Regions from separate parts of the Pseudoalteromonas sp. DSM 26666 genome, predicted to be linked through region 1. Evidence: predicted binding sites of a transcription regulator. Region 1 holds the regulator's gene; each other region holds the start of a gene.
What was found. Region 1 encodes sigma-54, which starts transcription at its own class of promoters, with help from an activator protein. Its sites were predicted from a motif close to GTTGGCACGNNNNTNGNNT; they were not measured.

Region 1 (5,664 bases):
TGCAGATAAGCAAGAAGGTCAATTAAAAGAAAACGTAGGCATTTTTGAGAAAAATGTTGAAATTATTCATGGTAATCGCCGTATCACAGCTGACCGTTTAGAAGTGCATAAACGCGATGACCTAGGCGATAACAAACAGTTATTAATTGCCACAGGCAGCCCTGCATATTTTGAAGAAACACAAGCTGATGGCACCATAATGAGCGCCAGTGCTAATGAAGTGCGTTACGATGTGTCGCTGCGTTTTTTAACCTTAATCGGCGATGCAAGCATTGCTCAAGCAGGTCAAAAAATAACAGCTAAAAGTATCACTTACGATATCGAGCAGCAGTTAATTAGCGCAGAAAAAGACGAAAACTCAACAGACCGTGTACACACTATTTTAGTCCCTGTTGAAAATAAAAAAGAAGATGATAAAGGTCAACCATGAGCACATTAAAAGCAGAGCTATTAGCTAAAAGCTACAAAGGTCGTGAAGTTGTAAAAAACGTTGGCCTAGAGGTTGAAGCTGGCAGTATTGTGGGGTTACTTGGCCCTAATGGTGCAGGTAAAACCACCACTTTTTATATGATTGTAGGCCTTGTGCCTAGCGATAAAGGCAAAATATCAATTGATGATAAAGATATTACTTTATTACCGATGCACAGCCGAGCGCGTTTAGGGATTGGTTATTTACCGCAAGAGTCGTCTATTTTTAGAAAGCTGACTGTTTATCAAAACTTAATGGCTATCTTAGAAACACGTAAAGAATTAAATAAACAACAACGCGAAGATACCTTAAATAATTTACTTGATGAATTTAGCATTCAGCATATCCGCGATAGTCAAGGTATGGCTTTATCAGGTGGTGAACGTCGCCGCGTTGAAATTGCTCGCGCGTTAGCAGCAAACCCTAAATTTATCCTTTTAGACGAACCCTTTGCGGGGGTTGATCCTATCTCAGTATTAGATATTAAAAAGATTATAGAGCATCTTAAAAACCGAGGAATTGGCGTACTTATCACAGATCACAACGTACGCGAAACTCTTGATGTTTGTGAAAAAGCCTACATAGTTTCTCATGGGGAGTTAATTGCATCAGGCACTCCAGAATATGTATTAAACGATAAAACAGTACGCGATGTTTATTTAGGCGAGCAGTTCAAGCTCTAATATGTGTGTTATTACACTAAGCATCTGCTAAGATTAATTATACTAATTTAAAAGGATTGTTAGAGATACATGAGGCAATCATTACAGCTGCGCATGGGCCAGCAACTTACAATGACTCCACAGTTGCAACAAGCAATTCGCTTATTGCAACTCAGTACATTGGATCTCCAGCAAGAAATTCAAGAAGCGCTCGATAGCAACCCCTTGCTTGAAGTTGAAGAACACGATTACAGCGAAGACACTGCAGGTAAAAACGAACAAAAAGCCGATAACGATGACTTAACGCTAAGTGCCTCAGCTGACGATAAACCTAGCGAGTATGAGCAAGATAGCGGCGAAGCAATGACCAAAGACACCATTAGCGATGATATGGCTATGGATGTTACTTGGGATGAATATATGAGCGCTGCGCCTGCCTCTTCATCGGGCCCAATGCCAGAAGATGAATCTATTTATCAAGGCTCTTCGACTGAAACGCTGCATGAGTATTTAATGTGGCAACTTCAACTGACGCCGTTTAGTCCTACCGATGAAGCGATAGCTATTGCAATTGTAGAAGCTGTGGACGATTCAGGGATTCTAACCCTTAGCTGTGAAGAAATATTAGAAAGCTTTAACCAAGAAAACGACGGCGAAGATGAAGTTGAACTTGACGAAATAGAAGCGGTACTAAAGCGTATTCAACTATTTGATCCAGTGGGAATAGCCGCGCGTAGTTTACAAGAGTGCTTGTGTATTCAGCTAAATCAATTTGATAAAGACACACCTTTTTTAAACGAAACAAAAATGATCTTAACCGATCATATTGATTTACTTGCTGCACGTGACTATCGCACGTTAATGAAAAAAACAAAGCTTAAAGAAGATGAGCTTAAAGAAATCATGACGTTGATTCATACGCTCAGCCCAAAACCGGCAGACACTATTGTTAGAGAAGAGTCTGAATACGTTATTCCTGATGTGTCGGTTAAGAAAGTTAAAGGTCGTTGGGTAGTTGAATTAAACCCAGATAGCATGCCTAAGATCAGAGTAAATAGCCAATATGCAGCTATGTCGCGTACGGTTAAATCAAGTGGTGATAGCCAGTTTATTCGCTCGCACTTACAAGAGGCTAAATGGTTTATAAAAAGCTTAGAAAGTAGGAATGACACGCTACTTAAAGTAACCAACTGTATTGTGCAGCAGCAACAGGCCTTTTTTGAACACGGTCCTGAGGCTATGAAGCCTATGGTGCTTAACGATGTGGCTGAAATGGTGGAAATGCATGAGTCGACTATATCGCGTGTTACTACGCAAAAATACATGCATACACCACGTGGCATTTTTGAGCTTAAATATTTCTTTTCAAGCCATGTAAGTACTGAAAATGGTGGCGAATGTTCATCAACAGCAATACGTGCATTAATTAAAAAATTAATCGCTGCAGAAAACTCAGCTAAACCATTGAGTGATAGTAAAATTGCAGATATATTGGCAGAGCAAGGAATTAAAGTAGCGAGGAGAACCATTGCAAAATATCGCGAATCTCTAGCTATTCCCCCGTCTAATCAACGTAAAAGTTTGATTTAAGGCGTACAACAAAGAGGAAAATGTTTATGCAACTGAATTTAACTGGTCGCCATGTAGATATTACCGACTCGCTTAGAGACTACGTAAATAGTAAATTTTCGAAGTTACAGAGGCACACTGATCACATAACGAATGTGCACGTTATTCTCGATGTAGAAAAACTAAACCAAAAAGCTGAAGCAACCGTTCATGTTAGTGGCGCTGAGATTTTTGCCTCTACTGAGCATCAAGATATGTATGCCGCTATAGACTCGCTCATTGACAAGCTAGATCGTCAAGTAATTAAACACAAAGAGAAACTTGCTCGACACTAACACTATGAAACTAAGCTCACTTATCTGTCAGGACTGCAGTAAAGCTGCGGTCCTTTTTAATAGTAAAAAAAGAATTTTAGAATTTATCAGTGAATTGGCTCACAATAAGCTGCCCTATTTAACACAACAAGATATTCTTAATGCATTAACTGCAAGAGAAAAGCTTGGAAGTACAGGCATTGGCCGAGGCATTGCTATTCCACATGGTCGCATGAGTGGAGCTCAAGAGCCCCTTGCTTTGATTTTAGTGAGCGAAACAGCTATTAATTTTGATGCGATTGATAACCGGCCGGTTGACATTTTTGTCGCGTTAATTGTTCCCGATGGCGATAATCAGCAGCATTTGAAGACGCTAGCCACGATTGCTGATAAGCTCAATGATAAAGAATTTTGTAAACAGTTACGCGCCGCCAAATCGGATAGCGAACTGTATCAGGTTATCGTCAGTCAATCGTAGTAATAAAGAAAGGTGATAAATGGAATTAATAATTATAAGCGGTCGTTCAGGCTCAGGTAAATCTGTGGCGTTACGCGTTGTGGAAGACTTAGGTTATTATTGTGTAGACAATATTCCTCTTAATTTATTACCATCATTAGTGCGCAGTGTTTCCGACAGTTATAATAAAATTGCCGTGAGTGTTGATGTACGTAACCTACCTAAAGAGCAACAGCAGTTTAATGAAATCATTGAATATTTACCTGGTTTTACTAAACCAACGGTATTTTATTTAGACAGTGACGATCAAACATTAATAAAACGTTTTTCAGAAACGCGACGTCTCCACCCTTTATCTATTGATTCTTTGCCGCTTGATTTAGCCATAAAAAAAGAAAAACAACTACTTGATGTATTGATTAACCGTGCTGATTATATGATTGATACCACGGATTTAAGTGTGCATCAGCTTGCTGAGTCTATTCGTGAAAAAATACTCGGAAAAAAAGATAAACAACTGATCATTACCTTTGAGTCATTTGGTTTTAAACACGGCATCCCTAAAGAAGCAGATTACGTATTCGATGCCCGATTTTTACCAAACCCGCATTGGGAGCCTGAACTTAAGCCACTTACAGGGCTGGACCAACCAGTAAAAGACTACCTAGCAAGTCACAGTATAGTGCAAAAATTTACATGGCAAATTCAAACATTTGTGCAAACATGGCTGCCGCATTTAGAACGAAATAACCGCAGCTACTTAACCATTGCAATTGGCTGTACCGGTGGGCAACACCGCTCTGTTTATTTAGCGCAAACCATTGGCGAAAGCTTTGCAATGAGCCATCCTAATGTAAAAATTCGCCACCGAGAACAAGAATAATACCGAGTGAGAACATGCAATGCGCTTAGAAAATACATTTTTAATAAAAAACAAATTAGGATTACACGCTAGAGCGGCGACAGTATTAGCTCAGCTTTCTGTGCAATTTGATGCCACAATCACTTTATTTCAAGATGACAAACAAGCCGCTGGCGATAGCGTGCTGGCACTTATGTTACTCGAAAGCAGCCAAGGCAAAGAAGTTAAGGTGGTATGCGAAGGCCCCGACGCTGAGCCTGCACTTAGCGCAATAGGTGAGCTCATCGACCAACGATTTAATGAGCAAGAATAAAAAAGTTCATTATTAACTCATCATCCTAAGCTTAGGTTAATAGTGGTTGAGGTAGTTTGCTCACATAAAGTAAGATAAACTAAAATTGAATAGCATTTATACCCTTCCAGCATGTAATACAATTTAATTAAGGACGCCAATGCCTGAAGCTTTAGAACAAGATATTCCACTACAACAACTAAAACAGGTGACTAAGTCACTAAATAGTGGTCAATTTGTTCAAGTTAGACGCATGCTGGCAAAAACGGCGCCTTGTGATACCGCACTTCTTTTAGAATCATCCCCGCATAAAATTCGCCGTATGCTCTGGCAGCTTGTTGATCCTGATGTACAAGGTGATGTGCTTGAAGAGCTGTCTGAAGATGTACGTTTGGGCATTATTGCGCAAATGGCACCCGAGCACATTGCTGCCGCAACCGAAGACATGGGCCATGATGACTTAGGGGAAGTACTACGTAGCCTACCTGACACCGTTTATAAAGATGTTGTTAGCGCTATGGATATTCAAGATAGAGAACGTGCAACGCAGGCTTTATCGTATCAAGAGCGCTCTGCTGGCGCATTGATGAATATAGATACCGTTACTATTCGCCCCGATGTGACTCTAGATGTGGTACTGCGTTATATTCGCTTACGCGGCGAATTACCTGAGGGTACAGATGACTTATATGTGGTTGATGAAAATAACTGCTTTTTAGGCGCCCTATCGCTGAGTACTTTATTAACTAATCCCCCTGAAAAAATTGTTCATGAGTTAATGGATGAAGACTGTGAGTCTATTCCTATTTCAATGGATGAGAGCGAAGTTGCACAATTGTTTGAGCGTCATAACTGGATATCGGCACCGGTTGTTGATGACAACGCACACTTGCTTGGGCGGATCACCATTGATGATATCGTTGATGTTATACGTGAAGACGCTGAGCACAGTTTACTGGGTTTAGCGGGTTTAGATGATGAAGAAGATACCTTTGCACCTGTGTTGAAAAGCTCTAAAAAGCGCTCAATTTGGCTGGGT
Region 2 (5,664 bases), on a different contig from region 1:
AGCACTAGGTCACGACGCTCCATCGCACGTTCTTTGTAACGTCTAGGATTGTAATAAGATGGGCCTTTAACCATAGCCACCAGCAAGGCAATTTGGTCGTACTCGAGTTCATCAACAGGTTTGGCAAAGTAAAACTCGGCGGCCAGCCCCATTCCATGTACCCCTTGGTTGTATGACTGACCTAAGTACACTTCGTTTAAATAGGCTTCGAGAATCTGATCTTTTGAGTAACGGTAATCAAGAATAAGCGCAATAAAGGCTTCATTAATTTTACGGACTAACGAACGCTCACGGGTAAGGTAAATATTTTTAGCCAGCTGCTGGGTTAATGTACTCCCCCCTTGCACGGTGCGCCCTGCGCGAATATTGGTATACAAAGCGCGTAAAATTGAAAATACCGATACACCGTGATGATCATAAAAATCGCGGTCTTCAACTACTAATAAGGTATTTTTAAGCATGTCAGGAAATTTATCTAATGGTACAAACTCTCTATCTTGTTTTGAGTCATTACCAATACGGGCTATTTGTACAGGCTCTAATCTGGCAGTGTTTAAGCGACGGCCAAACTTATCTTTAATACTGGCTACCTTCTCTCCAGAGAAACGCAACTCAATAACATGAGCGCTCTCTAAACCATCATAAAATTCAAAGTCACGACGAAAAATCTTAATACTATTGGCTGTTTTAATATACTGCCCAGTCCGGCTTAAGCGATTAACCGCCGTGTAGTTTAAGCGCTTAAGCTCCCATAAAACTTCTTGCTCTGATAAAAACTGGCCTGGAAAAAAAGTCATTGAGCGGGCATATACTTGTGCCGGAAGTTGCCATTTATTACCTTCAAACTGGCGAGTTATTTTTGCATCAAGGTAAATAAAATAAAGTGCAATGGCGATAAACGTCGCCAGACTCAGTTTCCAAAAAATAGAAAACAACGTTTTAAAAAGTGGCCGTTTTGTGGTGCTTGAAGTTTTTTTAGTCGCACTTTTTCGCGCCGATGATTTAGATGACTTAGTAGCGCGCTTAGTCGAGGGTTTACTGGTCGATGTTTTCTTTTTTTCAGCCATTTAAGTGTAATATATTCCGAAGGTTAATTTAACGCGAGGAGCTTATCACATTACTCTAGCACCTGAAAAATTAACCTCCCCTGAAATCAAAAAAGCCCTAACAGAGTAGGGCTTTGATTGAACACACAATACTTTTAATTAATTACTTCTAACTGATACAAACTCTGGATAAGCATCAATACCACAATCGTGTTGATCCATACCGTTTAACTCTTCTTCTTCGGTAACACGAATACCCATGGTTTGCTTGAGGATTGCCCATACAATGAATGAAGCAATAAACACAAAACCAATAATACATAGTAGGCCAATCAACTGATTAACAATGCTGGCCTCAGCATTAGTAACAGGTACTAGCACGATACCTAGGATGCCACACACACCATGAACAGAAATAGCACCCACGGGATCATCTATCTTCGCTTTGTCCAGTGCGACAATACTAAGTATCACTAATGAGCCACCTAGTAAGCCAAATAAACACGCCATTAGTGGTGATGGTGATAATGGGTCTGCAGTAATAACCACTAAGCCTGCAAGTGCACCATTAAGTACCATGGTTAAATCGGCTTTGCCCCATAAAAGTTTACATAAGAACAAGGCTGAAATTGCCCCCATAGCTGCAGCAGCATTGGTATTAAGTAATATTTGACCTACCGCTGTTGCGTTTTCTTTATCTGAAATTAATAACTGTGATCCGCCGTTAAAGCCAAACCAACCCATCCATAAAATAAACGTACCCAATGTAGCAAGTGGCAAGTTTGAACCTGGAATTGGGTAAATTTCACCATTTTTACCATATTTACCTTTACGTGCACCCAGTAGTATTACACCCGCAAGCGCTGCAGCCGCACCCGTTGCATGTACAATGGCAGAGCCTGCAAAATCAACAAAGCCTAATTCAGATAAGAAGCCGCCACCCCATGTCCAGTAACCTTCAATTGGGTAAATTAATCCTGTAAGTACTACTGTAAACACTAAGAAAGCCCATAATTTCATACGCTCTGCTACGGCGCCAGATACAATAGACATGGCCGTTGCAACAAACACTACTTGGAAGAAAAAGTCAGATTCTAGTGAATGATTAGCATCTGCCGCTTGGCTACCTATTAGCCCACCAAACGAAGGAATAACGCCGCCTTCAACATTATCTACGTACATAATGTTGTAGCCTATCAACAAAAACATAGTACACGCGATAGAATAAAGCGCGATATTTTTAGTTAGAATTTCTGTGGTATTTTTAGAGCGCACTAAACCCGCTTCTAACATTGCAAAACCGGCTGCCATCCACATGACTAAGATGCCAGACATTAAAAAGTAAAACGTATCGAGCGAAAACTTCAGCTCTATAATTGTATTTTCCATGTTGCCCCCTTAAATTGCATCATCATCAAGCTCGCCAGTACGAATACGGACGATTTGGTCTAGGTCGTAAACAAAAATTTTGCCGTCACCAATTTTGCCCGTTCCAGCGACTTTGGTAATGGTTTCTACAACGCGTTGGCAATTTTCACTACGAGTAGCAATTTCAAGTTTAATTTTAGGTATAAAGTCAACCTGATATTCAGCACCACGGTATAACTCAGTATGCCCTCTTTGACGTCCAAATCCCTTAACGTCAACCACTGTCATTCCTTCGATGCCTAAATCAGCGAGTGCTTCACGCACATCATCTAGTTTGAATGGCTTTATTATTGCACTGATCATTTTCACAAAGGCCCCCTTAGGACGCTAGCTTGTTATTGTATTTCCTCTATACAATCCAACCTTTGTGCCATTTTTAAATTAATAATAAAAACATAAACTTAAAAAAATAAATAATATATAAAACAAAAAAGCGCACCATTTAGGTGCGCTTTTTTTATGCAAAATACTGCATTGGTGCGAGGTGGTTAAAAGCAAGACGTCATCTCTAGTGACCCGCTGCACAACGTTCTAAGTACTAATTAATTTTTTAAGCATAATGACTTACTCAGTCGCGTCGAGGGATAAATCAGCTCTTATAGCTTCACCCAGCCATAGCGATTCCATAGTTTTTACCACTCGAAAATGAAACTCTTCATGAGTAAAGGGCTTAGTTAAAAAGTCATTTGCACCCGATTTAATAAACTGCGTGGCAACACCATAACTATATACATCGGCCAGACCAATAATGGCTAATTGCTCACGACTTTTAACATTTCGAATTGCTCTAATTAATTCAAACCCATTCATATCAGTTAAATTATGATTAGTAATGACTAACTTAATTGCCCTATTATGGTTAAGTATATGCAATGCTTGAGCGCTATTATCAGCAGTAATAACATCAAATAACTGTTTTTCGAGCATTTGCTTAACCAAGCTACTGCTCAATAAAGAATTATCAACAACTAGCGCTTTTCGCCCTTGGTTACGCAGTAACTGTGCTACAAATTTAATGGCATAAAGGTAAGAGTCACGGTTATCTTTAATAATGTAATCAATAATCCCTAATTCCAGCATTTTTAAGCGCGTGGGCTCTTCTAATTGCGTTGTCATTAATAGCGTAGGGATACCTTGCGATAAAATATAGCGAGCAACATCCATATCGGTTTGTCCACTAAGTGGCAAATCAACTAAGGCGAGTGAGTAACTTGTTTGGCTCAGGAGTTGTTTGCATTGAGTAAGTGACGAGGCAAAATCAACCAAAACATCAAGATATTGAGCAGCAATGTGCTTAAATATCTGCTGTACTCTAATGTTATCTTCAACAATTAAAACGCGTTGCATAAACTCCCTTTTATTTGCGCCCACTCTTTAAGGTTATAAACCTAAAAAGAAATCACTTTCAATCATCCATATAGAAACAAATAAGCGACCAATGATTTAAGAAACTTAATTAATAATTAAATTTTTAAATCGCCTTAAACTTACAGTGCGGTATACACATCAAGCATATTTCGCCTGTTTGCTGTGATCAGATTAATCTTAATTACATAAACTCAACGATTATTATCGGCAGCTAGTCTCATTACTTTTGTTTTTTACTCAAATATCGCTATAACTGCAGTACATAAAATAAAAAGGGTCACTTATGAAATTTAGTCGAAGTCTATTTTTACCCATTGCCGCTATTGCGCTCACCCTAAGTAGCGCCTCGTTTGCCGATAATCAACGTCGCATTGATATTGACAGTAAAGTGGTTACCCAGCACAAAGCAAAAATAAATAATGAACGATTTTCTTACACAGTAGCAACTGGCACACAACCGGTATGGGATGACAAGGGAGACGCCATCGCAACCCTTCAATACACTTACTACACGCGCGATAAGGTCGATGATAGAACAAAGCGCCCATTACTTATTTCATTTAATGGTGGCCCAGGCTCAGCGTCAGTTTGGATGCATTTAGCATACACCGGCCCACGCGTTTTAAAAATTGACGACGAAGGCTACCCTATTCAACCTTACGGTGTTAAAGATAACCCTTATTCGGTTTTAGACGTAGCCGACATCGTTTACGTAAACCCTGTAAACACGGGTTATTCGCGTGTCGTTGAAGATAAAGATGGTAACCTTCTACCAAAGGATAAACAAAAAGAGTTATTTTTTGGTGTGAATGCCGATATAAAATATCTAGCAGAGTGGCTTAATACTTTTGTATCTCGCAATGAACGCTGGCGCTCTCCTAAATTTTTAATTGGTGAAAGCTATGGTACCACTCGTGTATCAGGCTTAGCGCATGAGCTACAAAATAGTCAATGGATGTACATTAACGGTGTTGTACTCGTTTCACCTACCGATATTGGTATTAAGCGCGACGGTCCTGTAAAAGCCGCTAACCGCTTACCTTACTTTGCAGCTACAGCGTGGTACCACAAGGCATTAAACGCTGATTTACAAGCTAAAGACTTAGACGAGCTATTACCTGAAGTGGAACAGTTTACCGTTAATGAGCTCATTCCCGCGCTTGCAAAAGGCGGATTTATTGCCCCAGATGAAAAACGTCGTATTATTAAAAAAATGGCCAAATATGCAGGTCTATCTGAAACATTTGTTAGCCAAAATAACTTAGACATCCCGACACAATTTTTTTGGAAAGAGCTATTACGTGAACGCGGACAAATGGTTGGTCGACTGGATTCTCGTTATTTAGGGATTGATAAGCGCGATGCCGGTGAATCACCAGATTACTGGGCAGAGCTTACATCGTGGCTGCACTCTTTTACCCCTGCAATTAACTACTACCTGCGTGAAGAGCTTAATTACAAAACCGACATCAAATATAACTTATTTGGTAACGTTCACCCATGGGATAGAAGCGGAAACAATACTGGTGAAAACTTGCGTTTAGCTATGGCTCAAAATCCGTATTTAAATGTGATGGTTCAAGCTGGCTATTTTGATGGTGCAACAAACTACTTTGATGCTAAATACACAATGTGGCAACTAGATCCAAGTGGTAAAATGCAAAATAGATTAAGCTTTAAAGGCTACCGCAGTGGCCACATGATGTACCTACGTCATGCAGATTTAGAAAGCTCTAACAACGATTTACGCGAGTTTATAAAACAGTCTATACCTAAAGACGGTGAATCCGCTAAATACTAATGATTATGCGCTTATAACAAT
Region 3 (5,664 bases), on a different contig from region 1:
CACTCCTTTAATGGTGCATTTATAAACCGTCACTTCATTTGCCATGCTAACAGCACAGGCACCCAAACAATACAGTAATAATATTAGCTTCGCCATGGTTAAACCTAAGCTGGTTTAAAGTACCATTTATAATGCACTAAGTTGTGACACCATACAATTTGTTTAATTTATTAGCATGCGCTCGCGACGGCCTTATACAAAGTGCAAATTAATAGAGGCTATTAAATTTTAGGCACAAAAAAACCACAATTAAGTGGCTTGTAATCAGTAATGGTGGAGAGGGAGGGATAGACTTACTTACATCCCTGTAATTAATCGCTGCGCGACGCTTGTAGCGGCCTAAAATGTTCCAGACATTTTATCGAACCCTGTCGAGGGTGCTCACCCTCCCTATTTCTTAACGGAGTTAAAATTTAGGCACAAAAAAACCACAATTAAGTGGCTTGTAATCAGTAATGGTGGAGAGGGAGGGATAGACTTACTTACATCCCTGTAATTAATCGCTGCGCGACGCTTGTAGCGGCCTAAAATGTTCCAGACATTTTATCGAACCCTGTCGAGGGTGCTCACCCTCCCTATTTCTTAAAGGAGTTAAAATTTAGGCACAAAAAAACCACAATTAAGTGGCTTGTAATCAGTAATGGTGGAGAGGGAGGGATTCGAACCCTCGATAGAGCTACAAACTCTATACTCCCTTAGCAGGGGAGCTCCTTCGGCCACTCGGACACCTCTCCGACGCATTATTCAGCGTGTTATCAATCGGAAAAAACCAATTAATACAAATAAGTGGTGGAGAGATAGGGATTTGAACCCTAGAGGGGCTATAAACCCCTGCCGGTTTTCAAGACCGGTGCATTCGACCACTCTGCCATCTCTCCACGTCGTGATGCAGGATAATACTTAGGTGAGTTGCCTGTGTAAATAGCAAAAAGATCGTTTGCTTAAAAAGTGAGCGTAAATGAGGTTTTTTTTGTAAATTATGAAAATTAAAGATGATTTTTAGCTATGAGGAGGGGGCTGGCAGCAAACAGATGGAGCTAAAGAAGAAACTTCATTTAGTGGTTGGGTGTTTGCTGCAACAATACAAAAATCATGGTTGGGTGATTATTTGTATTGAATTGCACCGCCAAGTGCTAATTTTTTTCCGTAACGGTTAAGTTTAGCTAACATTCTCGCTTTGCGATTAGTTGGTTTAACTGCAACGTGAGTTGTGGCTGTTTGGTTTAATGTATTAATTGGGTTCATTGTATTCGCTCCAAGGTTGTGTCTGTTGAAAACGTGTGCATTTTGCCCGTAGGTTGGTTAAAAATAAAGCGATAAAAATTGCTGGTGAAGTATTAGTTTTTTTAATCTGAAAGTGTTTTTTTGATTTGCTATTTAATGGTGTTTTTTTGATTTTGTATATTTATTCATTATAGTCGTGTGCTATATCACTTTTATACGGGGTTTTTTCAGTTTTTTTAATTTTAATATGTTTATAAATAGATTATTTTGAATAGTTATTCAGATTAAATTATTTTGTATTAATGGGGTGGGTTTTACTTCGTTAAAAGATTTAACATGCTATTTATAGGTGGTTAATTATTTATCAGAGAAGAGCATTAAAGAAACGATAAAAAAGAGTGTTGCTAGGCTTTTAAATTATAAAAAAAGTGCCTAGGTTACTAGGCACTTTGGAGTTAGTTGCGTTTTAAAACGCGTCTAACTGGGGATCGCACCGCCTCAAGAATTTAAAACTTAAAAAGAGGTGGTTTTAATATGTTGCAATTTGGGCTTACAATCATCAGCTCGGACGGCATTCTAAGTGATCTAGAGCGAAGTGAAGATTATACTTTGGTTTGTATTTTACTATGAAGCCACAAAATGCCTCTGCACAGCAAGAGCAGATCCGCTCAACAGTCTATTATTTGAGTTAAATGGGACTGGTGGGGGTAAAAAACGCAAAATGCGGCATAGCTTAAAAGCAAATGCCGCAAAGGGAGATTAATTAAAATGCTGAGCAGTTAGTGCTGTTTTATAGTAAATAACTCATAGCCTTTTAATGCAGGCACTTGCGCAGCAAGTTGAGTTTCTTGTTGTGCGATTTCAACAAAGTCACCACACAGTATATTTGCACGCTGTTCAAGTTTTTTTGCATGGAGCTCTACTTTTTCTTCTATTTGTGCGCCCATATTTTCCATGCGCTCTTCAAAGGCTTGCATGTCGCCACCTGAACCCATTAGCTCAGAGCCTAATGCGACTAAAATACTGCCCATTGATTGCATTACGGCCGACTCAACGGCAGTTTCTATTTGTTGTTCAAACTGCTGTTCAAAGTTTTCACCAAACTGAGTGAAGCTTTGCTGGCCCATGACAAATGTACCTTGTTGGTAAAAGGTACCCTCTACTTCTTGTTGAATATCGTCCATTAAGGTAGCAATGTTATCGAGGCCATCAATATTAAATGCATTGGCGACTTCTTCTAATGCAACGCCCGCAATTTTAACGCCATCAAGTGCAATGTTGGCTACTTCAGGTAATTGCGCACGTAAATTATCTGTGTAGTTGGTCAGTGCTTGGCGCTGAGCGCTATTTAATGCTACTTGCTCGCCATTGATCGACAACTCACCTTGAGTGGTAAAAGTCATACGTTGATTGTTGGCTTTAAAAATTTCTAATTCACTTGGCTTTATACGTACATCGTTTTTAAACTCAACTTTACATTCGTCGTTACTAAATGAAATTGAAGAGCTGTTATCGTTATGAGCCATGGCGACGGGGGCGCACATAATTGCGCTAACTAATAATAATTCTTTCATGTTTATTCTCTGTTTTTTGCTGATGATAATTAACTTATAACAAGTTTGGTGCCAATAGTTTTTAGTGTTTAAAAACAGTGATTTGTGATTTTTAAGGTGCTTTGAAGCTGAAAGTAAAGTCATTGAAAAAGCTAAAATTTGGTCAAAATAACCAACCATCAAATGCAAATAAATAAAATTTATCGATACGATAAAAAACTCTCACTTTCCACAATTCAAATTTAGCGCTATTTATTCACAATACTGACACAGAGACTATTTAGGATAGCGATGTGGCTTTATTTTGACGTAAATTTGTACAATGAATTTGCGTTGAACATTTTAATTTCACCAATTATCGCGATACAAGAATCCGTAATTGGTCTCAAACACTTTATGGAGTGGGTTGTGGGTAAGACATTTAGTTACGATGCGCTAGATGATGATTTTGTTGAAGACGAATACGAAATGGTCGGGCGTAATCAACACGACAAGAAAAAGCAAAAGGTGAAAAGAAAGTTAGAGGATTACCTTGAGCAAAAACGCTTGCGTAAAAACCTAGGTGAAGATGACTTAAACGATTATATTGATTAGGTTGTCGCTAGTACAAATCAGTGCCGACATATTAGCTTTTAACTGCTACTTAGGTAGTATTTAAAGCTCTGTGGGTTGGTAATAAAGAGGCTTTATGCCTCTTTATAATTTTTAAGCCTCAAACTTTAGCTGCGAGCAATGCTTTTTCAATTACTTTTTCTAGTTTTTCAGGTTTAGTAAAGGGCGCGTAGCGCTTAATCGGTGAGCCATCTGAATTAATCAAAAACTTTGTGAAGTTCCACTTAATTTTTCGTGTCAAAAACCCCGGCAATACAGATTTTAAATAGCGAAAAACCGAATGTGTATGCTGACCATTAACGTTCACTTTTTCTGCGATTAAAAAACTAACTCCGTAATTGATTAAACAACCTTGCGCTATTTGATTCGCGTCTCCGGGTTCTTGCTGGCCAAATTGGTTACACGGGAAACCTATAATGACTAAACCTTGGCTGGCATACTTTTCGTGTAATGCTTGCAATGACTCGTATTGATAGGTGAATCCACACTCACTTGCGGTATTTACTATTAACACAACTTTACCTACAAACTCTTTAAAATCGATAGGTTGGCCTTGCAGGCTAGTAGCACTTAGTTGATGAAATGGGTGCATATTATTAAGCTATTATTTGTTTATTTGGCATAGTCTAACCTTTGCTTGGTGATTAACAAAGTCGAAATAGTGAACACTGCTATGGCGTTACTGTTAATTTAAAATCAAAAATAACCCCATACCAGCAAGTGTGGTTAGGTAAATATTATGTGTTTTGTAAGCAACTATAATGGCAACAATCGCTGCGCTTAAATAAGGGTTTTGCCAATTTAGATTAATGCCACCATCATTTATAAATACAATAGGCACCCAAATCGCTGTTAGAACCGCAGGTGCGCTGAAGCTCAAAAACTGCTGCATTTTAGGCCCTACTTTAAATGGTAGCGCGCGGTGTAAGAATAAATAACGGGTAAAAAAGGTAATACATGCCATAAGTAAAATAGTCGTCATCATGATTTAGCGTCCTTATTTTTTACTATTCTAGTTACAGCGTAACCTGCACTCATTGCTAATAGTGCTGAGCATACTAACCACAGCTCAAAGCCTGTGCTTTTTAATAAAGTAGCACAGATCCCTGCAACAATGACCGTGACAAGAGTGGCTAAATTTTTAACTCCTGGGATAACCAAAGCAATAAAGGTTGCAGCAATCGCAAAGTCGAGTCCTAAGTTGGTGAGATCAGGGAGCATAGTACCGGCTACAATACCGAACAGAGTCCAAATATTCCAAGCAATGTAAAAGCTAAAGCCTGCGCTGAGCGCGTAAATTAGGCGCGTTTTAGTCTGGTAGGCGCGAGGGTGATGCGAAAAAGCAAATAGTTCATCGGTTAATACAAAGCTGACTGGAAGGCGCCAACGCATGGGTTGCTCAATCACTTTGTGACGAACCGCCAAGCCATATAAAAAATGACGAGAGCTAATAATAAATGTGGTAAATAAAATGGTTAATAGAGGGGTATTACCAGCCATTAACTCAATAGCAACCAGTTGAGCCGAGCCTGCAAATACCAATAGCGACATAGCTTGAGTTTCAAAAGGGGTAAAGCCATTTTGTATTGCCAACGAGCCACATAAAATCCCCCAAGGAATAACGGCTAAACATAATGGCAGCATATCTAAAAAGCCTTTTAGTATCGGTTTTTTAATGGACTGCATGTGTTTTACTCTGCGCACTGGTAGAAAGACTCATTAGGATACCTTAATATTAAGATGCTAAAATAGTTAGCGTTTTAGATGATACTGTTTTTTAGGGAAGGTGCAATGTTCAAGGTAAAAGTGTGGGATGGCTTTTTAAGAAGCTTTCATTGGTTATTAGTATTGAGTATTGCTGCGCTTTATTTTAGTGCTGAAGAGGGCATGATAGAGCTACATTTTGTGATTGGCTTTTTTACTTTAGCGCTTATCTCAACGCGGATTATATGGGGTCTTATAGGCAGTAAAACGGCAAGAATATCGGCATTACTGCATTCTCCTAAGTCGGTGCTTGCTTCTTTTAGTGGCAAAAAAATAAATGATGTGGGCCATTCTGCACCAGGCAGTTATATGGTGTTATTATTTTTTATCCTGATTATTACGCAGCTGGTTAGTGGTTTAATGAGCAGTGATGGTATTTTAACTGATGGTCCGTTAGCGCAGTATGTATCGAGTGATACGATTGATTTTGCCAACTGGCTGCATCATATCAATTTTGATATTTTATTTTATGCGATTATTTTGCATGTTGTGGCTATTATTGCTTACAAAA
Region 4 (5,664 bases), on a different contig from region 1:
TGTCACTTTTAGAATGGTTGAGCTTATTCAAGGTAGCTTTGGTACTTTAATGATAATAGTACTGGTTTACTATTGTGGTGAACTTGTATGGCATGATCGTGAATCACGAATGTCAGACATTGTTGATGCTTATCCTGTTGCAAATTGGGTGTTCTGGGGCTCTAAATATGTAGCTTTGAGTGCTGTTTTATTATTGTTATGCGTATTTGGATCTTTGGTGACATTGTTTTATCAAATGATTATGGGCATGGCGAACTTCGATATTGCTCAATATGTAATCAGGCTTGGTTATTTATTTGTACTTATGCTTATTTTTCAAGGTGGCTTTGCATTTTTATTACAAGTAATTAGCCCTAACAAGTACGTCGGTATGGGTTTATATGTACTGTACTTTATTACGACTCAGGTGATGAGTAGCTATGGCTTTGAGCATAACATGTTTGCTATTGGAAGTACGCCAAGCGCGCCTTATTCAGACATTAATGGTTACGGCCACTTTTTAACTGCGGTGCATTGGTATAATTTATACTGGTTTGGCTTTAGTATGATCATTGCTGCACTCAGCTATGCGCTTTGGCCTCGTGGTGCAGGGCAAAATTTAAAAGCACGGGTTAAGTTATTAGGCTATCAACTTGGCAATTCAGGTAAGGTTGTTATGGTATGCGGTGCACTTATTTTTGTTGGTGCGGGTAGCTATATTTACTACAACACAACAATACTTAATCAATTTATAACTACTGACCAGTCTGAAGATTTAAAAGAGCAATATGAACGTGAGTTTGGTCAATTTGTTAATGCGGCTGTGCCTATTCCGACTGATGTTGTTGTTACTGCAGATATTTACCCTCAAGAGCGACGTATTAATGCAAGCGTAGTTATGCAAGTAGAAAATAAGTCGCAACATCCGATTACACGAGTATTGGTGAATAAACCTTATCATACTCATAAATGGAGTGTTGTGGCAGATGGTGCGCAACTGGGCGAGTTAAATGAGCAGTATCGTCATGCTTGGTTAGAGTTTACAGAGCCAATGCAACCAAATGAAAGCCGCGAAATTGTGATGAGCGTAGAGCGTCATACTAAAGGTTTCGTAGATAGAGGTAGTGACGAACGAGTAGTATATAACGGTACATTCATCGATAACTCAGCACTGTTTCCAACCTTTGGTTATTCCTTTGGTAAGCAATTGCAAGATAAAAATGAGCGTCGTCAAAGAGGTTTACCAGAGTTAAAGCGCGGCAATAAAATTGAAGAAAAGCAATATCATAACCAACCTTTATTTGCGGATAATTATGTCAGTTTTGCTGCCACTATTACCACCGATGAGTCTCAAATTGCGATGGTTCCGGGTTACTTGCAATCACAAACTACTAAAGACGGCCGCACTACGTTTGTATACGAAATGGATGCACCTATGAAGCACTTTTACACCTTGCTCTCTATGGATCTTGAGGTGAAAAAAGAGCTGTACAATGGCGTAAATATAGAAGTTTATTATCACAAACAGCATGCTTGGAATATAGATACGATAATTCAATCTACCAAAGACTCTTTAGATTACTTTTCCAAAGAGTTTAGCCCCTATCAGCATAAGCAAATGCGTATTATTGAGTTCCCTCGTTATCGTAGTTTTGCGCAGAGTTTTGCTAATACAGTCCCGTTCTCTGAAAGTATGGGGTTTATTACCGATACGCGTGAACCTGATAATATTAACTATCCTTACTATGTAACATCGCATGAGTTAGCGCACCAATGGTGGGGGGGGCAGGTGATTGGCGCGAAGGTTGAGGGCTCTAATATTTTATCTGAAATGCTCTCTCAATATGCAGCAATTATGGTGATGAAAGAGAGATACGGTGAAAACAATCTTCGTAAATTCTTAAAGTATGAGCTAGATCGTTATTTGTTCGGACGAACGACTGAGCCTTATGATGAGAGGACTCTAGCGCGTACAGTAGGGCAGCAATACATCCATTATAACAAAGGATCTGTGGTTATGATGGCCATTCATGATCTGTTAGGTGAACAACGTTTAAATGCCGTTTTACGAGCTTTTTTGCAAGATTACCAATATGCACAAGATCGTTACCCTACCACGTTAGACTTTATTGCCTACCTAAAGGAAGGAGCGAGTGAGCAAGAGCAAGCATTCATTGAAGATCAGTTTAATGCCATTACGTTATATGAGTTAAAGCTCAGTGATGTTGATGTTCAAGAGGCTGAATCTGTTGATGGCGAGCATACTGTTACGCTAACTATTTCTGCAGCAAAAAAACATGCAGATGGGGAAGGGAATGAAGAGGATATTCCATTAGCGCAAATGATAGATGTCGCTTTGTTTAGCGCAGATCCAAATGAAATTCAGGAAGGGGATACTGTTATCTACATGCAAAAGCACGAGATAAAAACAGGTGAAAATACCATTACATTAAAGGTAACTGAGTTACCTAAATTTGCTGGTGTTGACCCTTTCGTTAAGTTAATTGATAAAAAAAGTGGCGATAATATCAAGGCGCTATAATGTTAACTTGGACCAAAATACCAGTTTTTTTATAGACTGGCGATAAACCTTATATTTAATAGATAAAGACGATCGAGTTAAATTTATCTTTATAAACATAAAAGGCCGCATTTATGCGGTCTTTTTATATGAATGATTTATAAGATTTGTAGTCATGTGATATTTGTTAAACAATTTATTACTCAACATTTTTTGCCCTCTTATAAAGTTAATTACTAATAGTGAGCTAATCAGGATGATTATCCAATCATTAATAATGGGTGCTGCTTTACTTGATTTTAGTACTTACTATGAGGTAAAAAGTTAGCCGCAAGCCAGCGCAAAAATAACAAGTAAGGCAAGTGTTGAAGATAGCCATCCATTTTATTTATAGGGATAAGTGTTTGAGCAGCGTGAAGATGTAGAGCAAATTTGTAAGGATACTCAGGTTGCTCAAATGCAGTTGGCAGGAAAGTCAGTATGAACTTTAAACTAATTATTGTGAGTTCGCGGTATTGACTGGTTGCACAAATATTGATTTTATTTTTTATCGAGGGGGGTGAAGTAAACAATCACATACAAGCTCGCAATTGCAAAGTGTGCATGCTTATAAATCCTTTACTAATGGCTTAGTATAGTTAGTTATCAATCAAGTTGGTCCTTTTTGGCATCCTAAATCAGTTGCAATTGATTGCAACAAGAACGAGTTTAAAGCTGAATAAACAGGCGTTTTTATATTTATGGTTAATTTAAAAGGTGGCCATTAAACGAGAAAAGGGCCTTTCGGCCCTTAGTGTTGCAGCAAGTAACACATTCTTTTTATAGGCTAAAGTCGACAGCGTAGGCTACATAAGCTTTAACATCTGAGCCGTCCATGTCGTTATCAGATAGGCCAAAGGTAAAACCATCCTTAGAAACTGATACGCCATAATCAATGATATTGTCATCACCGATGAAATCGCCTGAGTAATGCCCTATGTGTAGCGCCATTTCAGTGCCATTGCTACCAACAGCGAAGCTGTAATCGGCGTTTAAATACAGTGAATCACCAAAATCAGTACCATCACCACTGGCAGCAGATGTTGCAAGTACGGCTGCACCAAATGTAAAACCTTGCACACTAATGCTACCGTAAACTTCTGAAAAATCAGCATCGGCATCTGATGCCGCATCTGGGTAAGCGTAATAAATATAACCTACGTCATAACTTACGTTTTCATTAATAGCGCCGCCAAAACCGGCGTATAAGTCTAGTTCGTAAGTCATTTCATCGGCCCAAGACGCATTTGACGCCCAGGTACCTGCATAAAATCCAGATTCATTAGCGTAATCAATACCGCCAGATACAGCTGCATCGCCCCCAGTTTGCTCTTGTCCGCGCCATAAGTAGTTAGAAGTAGCGGCTGCATTGGCTGTTACTTCGGCAAATGCAGTAGTTGATGTCATTCCTGTTAATGCCAATGCACTGATCAATATTGTTTTTTGTAGTTTTAGCATGTCTCATTTCCCATTGTATGATTTTGCACGCCAAGGCTTTTTATTATAAACGACTACAACCTTTTGAACGGCGGCGTATTATTACGTTACTGCAGGGGGAATTGCACTGTATGTGCCAGCTTCCATTTATTTAATAAAAAATAAATTTTATGTTATAAAACAAGGTGTTGAAGTTATGCGCAAAGACGCTTTGTGAAAAGTATGTAAGGAAAGAACACACTGCTGGTGCAAAAAAAAGCCTGGCTGCACCATTAGAGCGCTACCAGGCTATCTATATTAGGATCTATTGGCCTTTGAAAATTTAACCTTGAAAGGTCTACAGACCCTAACGTTAAGCTAGTTTATTAAAGCTAATTGCGTTTGATATACGTTTTATCCAAAAATGGTACGCATAAGTGTAATTGTTTCGTTTACACCACGGCCTTTTTGTACTTCGCTAATAATAGAATCACGCTTAGCACGAATATGCTCTGGGATGTCATCAGCAGCAAGTGCGCGGTCCACTAATATTTCAGCCGATTCTTTGCCGCGGCGTGGCGCTTTACTGCTGCTCGAAGTGCTACGTGTAGGTTTATTTAGTAGCTTAATGTAGTTAGAGTTATCTGCAGTATTCGTATCTGCATAATAAAAAAAGCAAGGTATTAGCGCTTTAATATCCACTAACTGAGTTTCTAGTTCATTACCTGCATTGGCCATTTTAAACCATGACATAGCGTGAATGCTTTGTACTACATCTTGCCAGTAACGCTCAAAGTCACGGTTATTTAATTTGGTGATACCAAGTGCGGAGCAAAGTGCATCTAAGCGACTGTTACTAATCGGTGTAAATACATCAGGGCGGCGCATTGCTAATAAACGGGTTGCAGGCGCTAGTGTTGGTTTTTCATCACTGCCATTAAATGCACTCAAGTAAGCAATTACAAATTGTTGGTAATTACTTTGCGCTACATCACCCTCAAGTGGGATATTGCTCAGGGCATCGTCAAATGCACCTGGCAAGTCAGCCAACATCTGGTGAAAGCCTTTAGCACTTTTTGTAGAGGCAAACCATTCTACATCAAAGTTATAAGTACTCGGGTCGAGTGACGCCATGTGCTTACCGCTAAAAGCGAGTAAGTCTTCAGGGATCATGTCTTTTAATGGTTGTTTACGCAGGCCTGAGATATAAGCAGTTAAACGTAATTGCTCATCAAGTGCCACCAGTTCTTTATGTTGTTCTACAAACATACTCACTACTGGCCAAGGTGCTACCCGTAATGTTTTTAACTGTAAAAAGCTAATCGCTGAAATAAGTTGGTCATGCAGTTTTTTTAATAATGGTAATTGTGAGGTTTCGAGTAAGTCGTAATTAATGCGGTCGCGGCTTGCACTTAATAGCTCGTAACACCAACCTAAAAAATCTTCTGGATGGTTTTCCACTTTCACGGCCATCAGGTTTAGGCTTAGCTCTGAAGATTGCTTCAGAATGTTTTGATAAATTTGACTTTCTTGTTCGCCTAATGCCATTTTTGACGGTGAAATTAGCAGTTTCTTCATGCCTTGTAGACTCTCCGGTTAGATATTTTTTTTAGTCGCTACATTTTAGCTTATTTAGGCTAAATACAACAGGGGCGCGCATCATACCGAACAATTGCAGCAATGTAATCAGGGGCATGAATCTTTAAATT

Region 2: the regulator sigma-54 is predicted to act here: its motif matches at 2,831-2,849, upstream of BM380_RS09770 (P-II family nitrogen regulator).
Region 3: the regulator sigma-54 is predicted to act here: its motif matches at 2,836-2,854, upstream of BM380_RS17475 (YggN family protein).
Region 4: the regulator sigma-54 is predicted to act here: its motif matches at 4,099-4,117, upstream of BM380_RS16250 (TorF family putative porin).

Annotation. Positions count from the first base shown of each region.
Region 1 covers NZ_FPAR01000007.1:18,775-24,438, forward strand. The annotation lists gene lptA (lipopolysaccharide transport periplasmic protein LptA) at 1-430, shown strand, start outside; gene lptB (LPS export ABC transporter ATP-binding protein) at 427-1,152, shown strand; gene BM380_RS13465 (RNA polymerase factor sigma-54) at 1,222-2,721, shown strand; gene hpf (ribosome hibernation promoting factor) at 2,748-3,035, shown strand; gene ptsN (PTS IIA-like nitrogen regulatory protein PtsN) at 3,040-3,492, shown strand; gene rapZ (RNase adapter RapZ) at 3,512-4,354, shown strand; gene BM380_RS13485 (HPr family phosphocarrier protein) at 4,374-4,646, shown strand; gene mgtE (magnesium transporter) at 4,786-5,664, shown strand, end outside.
Region 2 covers NZ_FPAR01000004.1:314,339-320,002, forward strand. The annotation lists gene mrcB (penicillin-binding protein 1B) at 1-1,067, opposite strand, end outside; gene BM380_RS09765 (ammonium transporter) at 1,206-2,435, opposite strand; gene BM380_RS09770 (P-II family nitrogen regulator) at 2,445-2,783, opposite strand; gene BM380_RS09775 (response regulator) at 3,039-3,821, opposite strand; gene BM380_RS09780 (S10 family peptidase) at 4,126-5,643, shown strand.
Region 3 covers NZ_FPAR01000014.1:62,641-68,304, reverse strand. The annotation lists gene BM380_RS17490 (RNA-binding protein) at 1-96, opposite strand, end outside; tRNA gene BM380_RS17485 (tRNA-Ser) at 642-734, opposite strand; tRNA gene BM380_RS17480 (tRNA-Ser) at 788-878, opposite strand; gene BM380_RS18355 (hypothetical protein) at 1,105-1,245, opposite strand; gene BM380_RS17475 (YggN family protein) at 2,004-2,798, opposite strand; gene BM380_RS17470 (PA3496 family putative envelope integrity protein) at 3,186-3,371, shown strand; gene BM380_RS17465 (glutathione peroxidase) at 3,490-3,981, opposite strand; gene BM380_RS17460 (AzlD domain-containing protein) at 4,075-4,374, opposite strand; gene BM380_RS17455 (AzlC family ABC transporter permease) at 4,371-5,075, opposite strand; gene BM380_RS17450 (cytochrome b/b6 domain-containing protein) at 5,181-5,664, shown strand, end outside.
Region 4 covers NZ_FPAR01000011.1:85,723-91,386, forward strand. The annotation lists gene BM380_RS16245 (ABC transporter permease/M1 family aminopeptidase) at 1-2,521, shown strand, start outside; gene BM380_RS16250 (TorF family putative porin) at 3,320-3,997, opposite strand; gene BM380_RS16255 (hypothetical protein) at 4,370-5,533, opposite strand.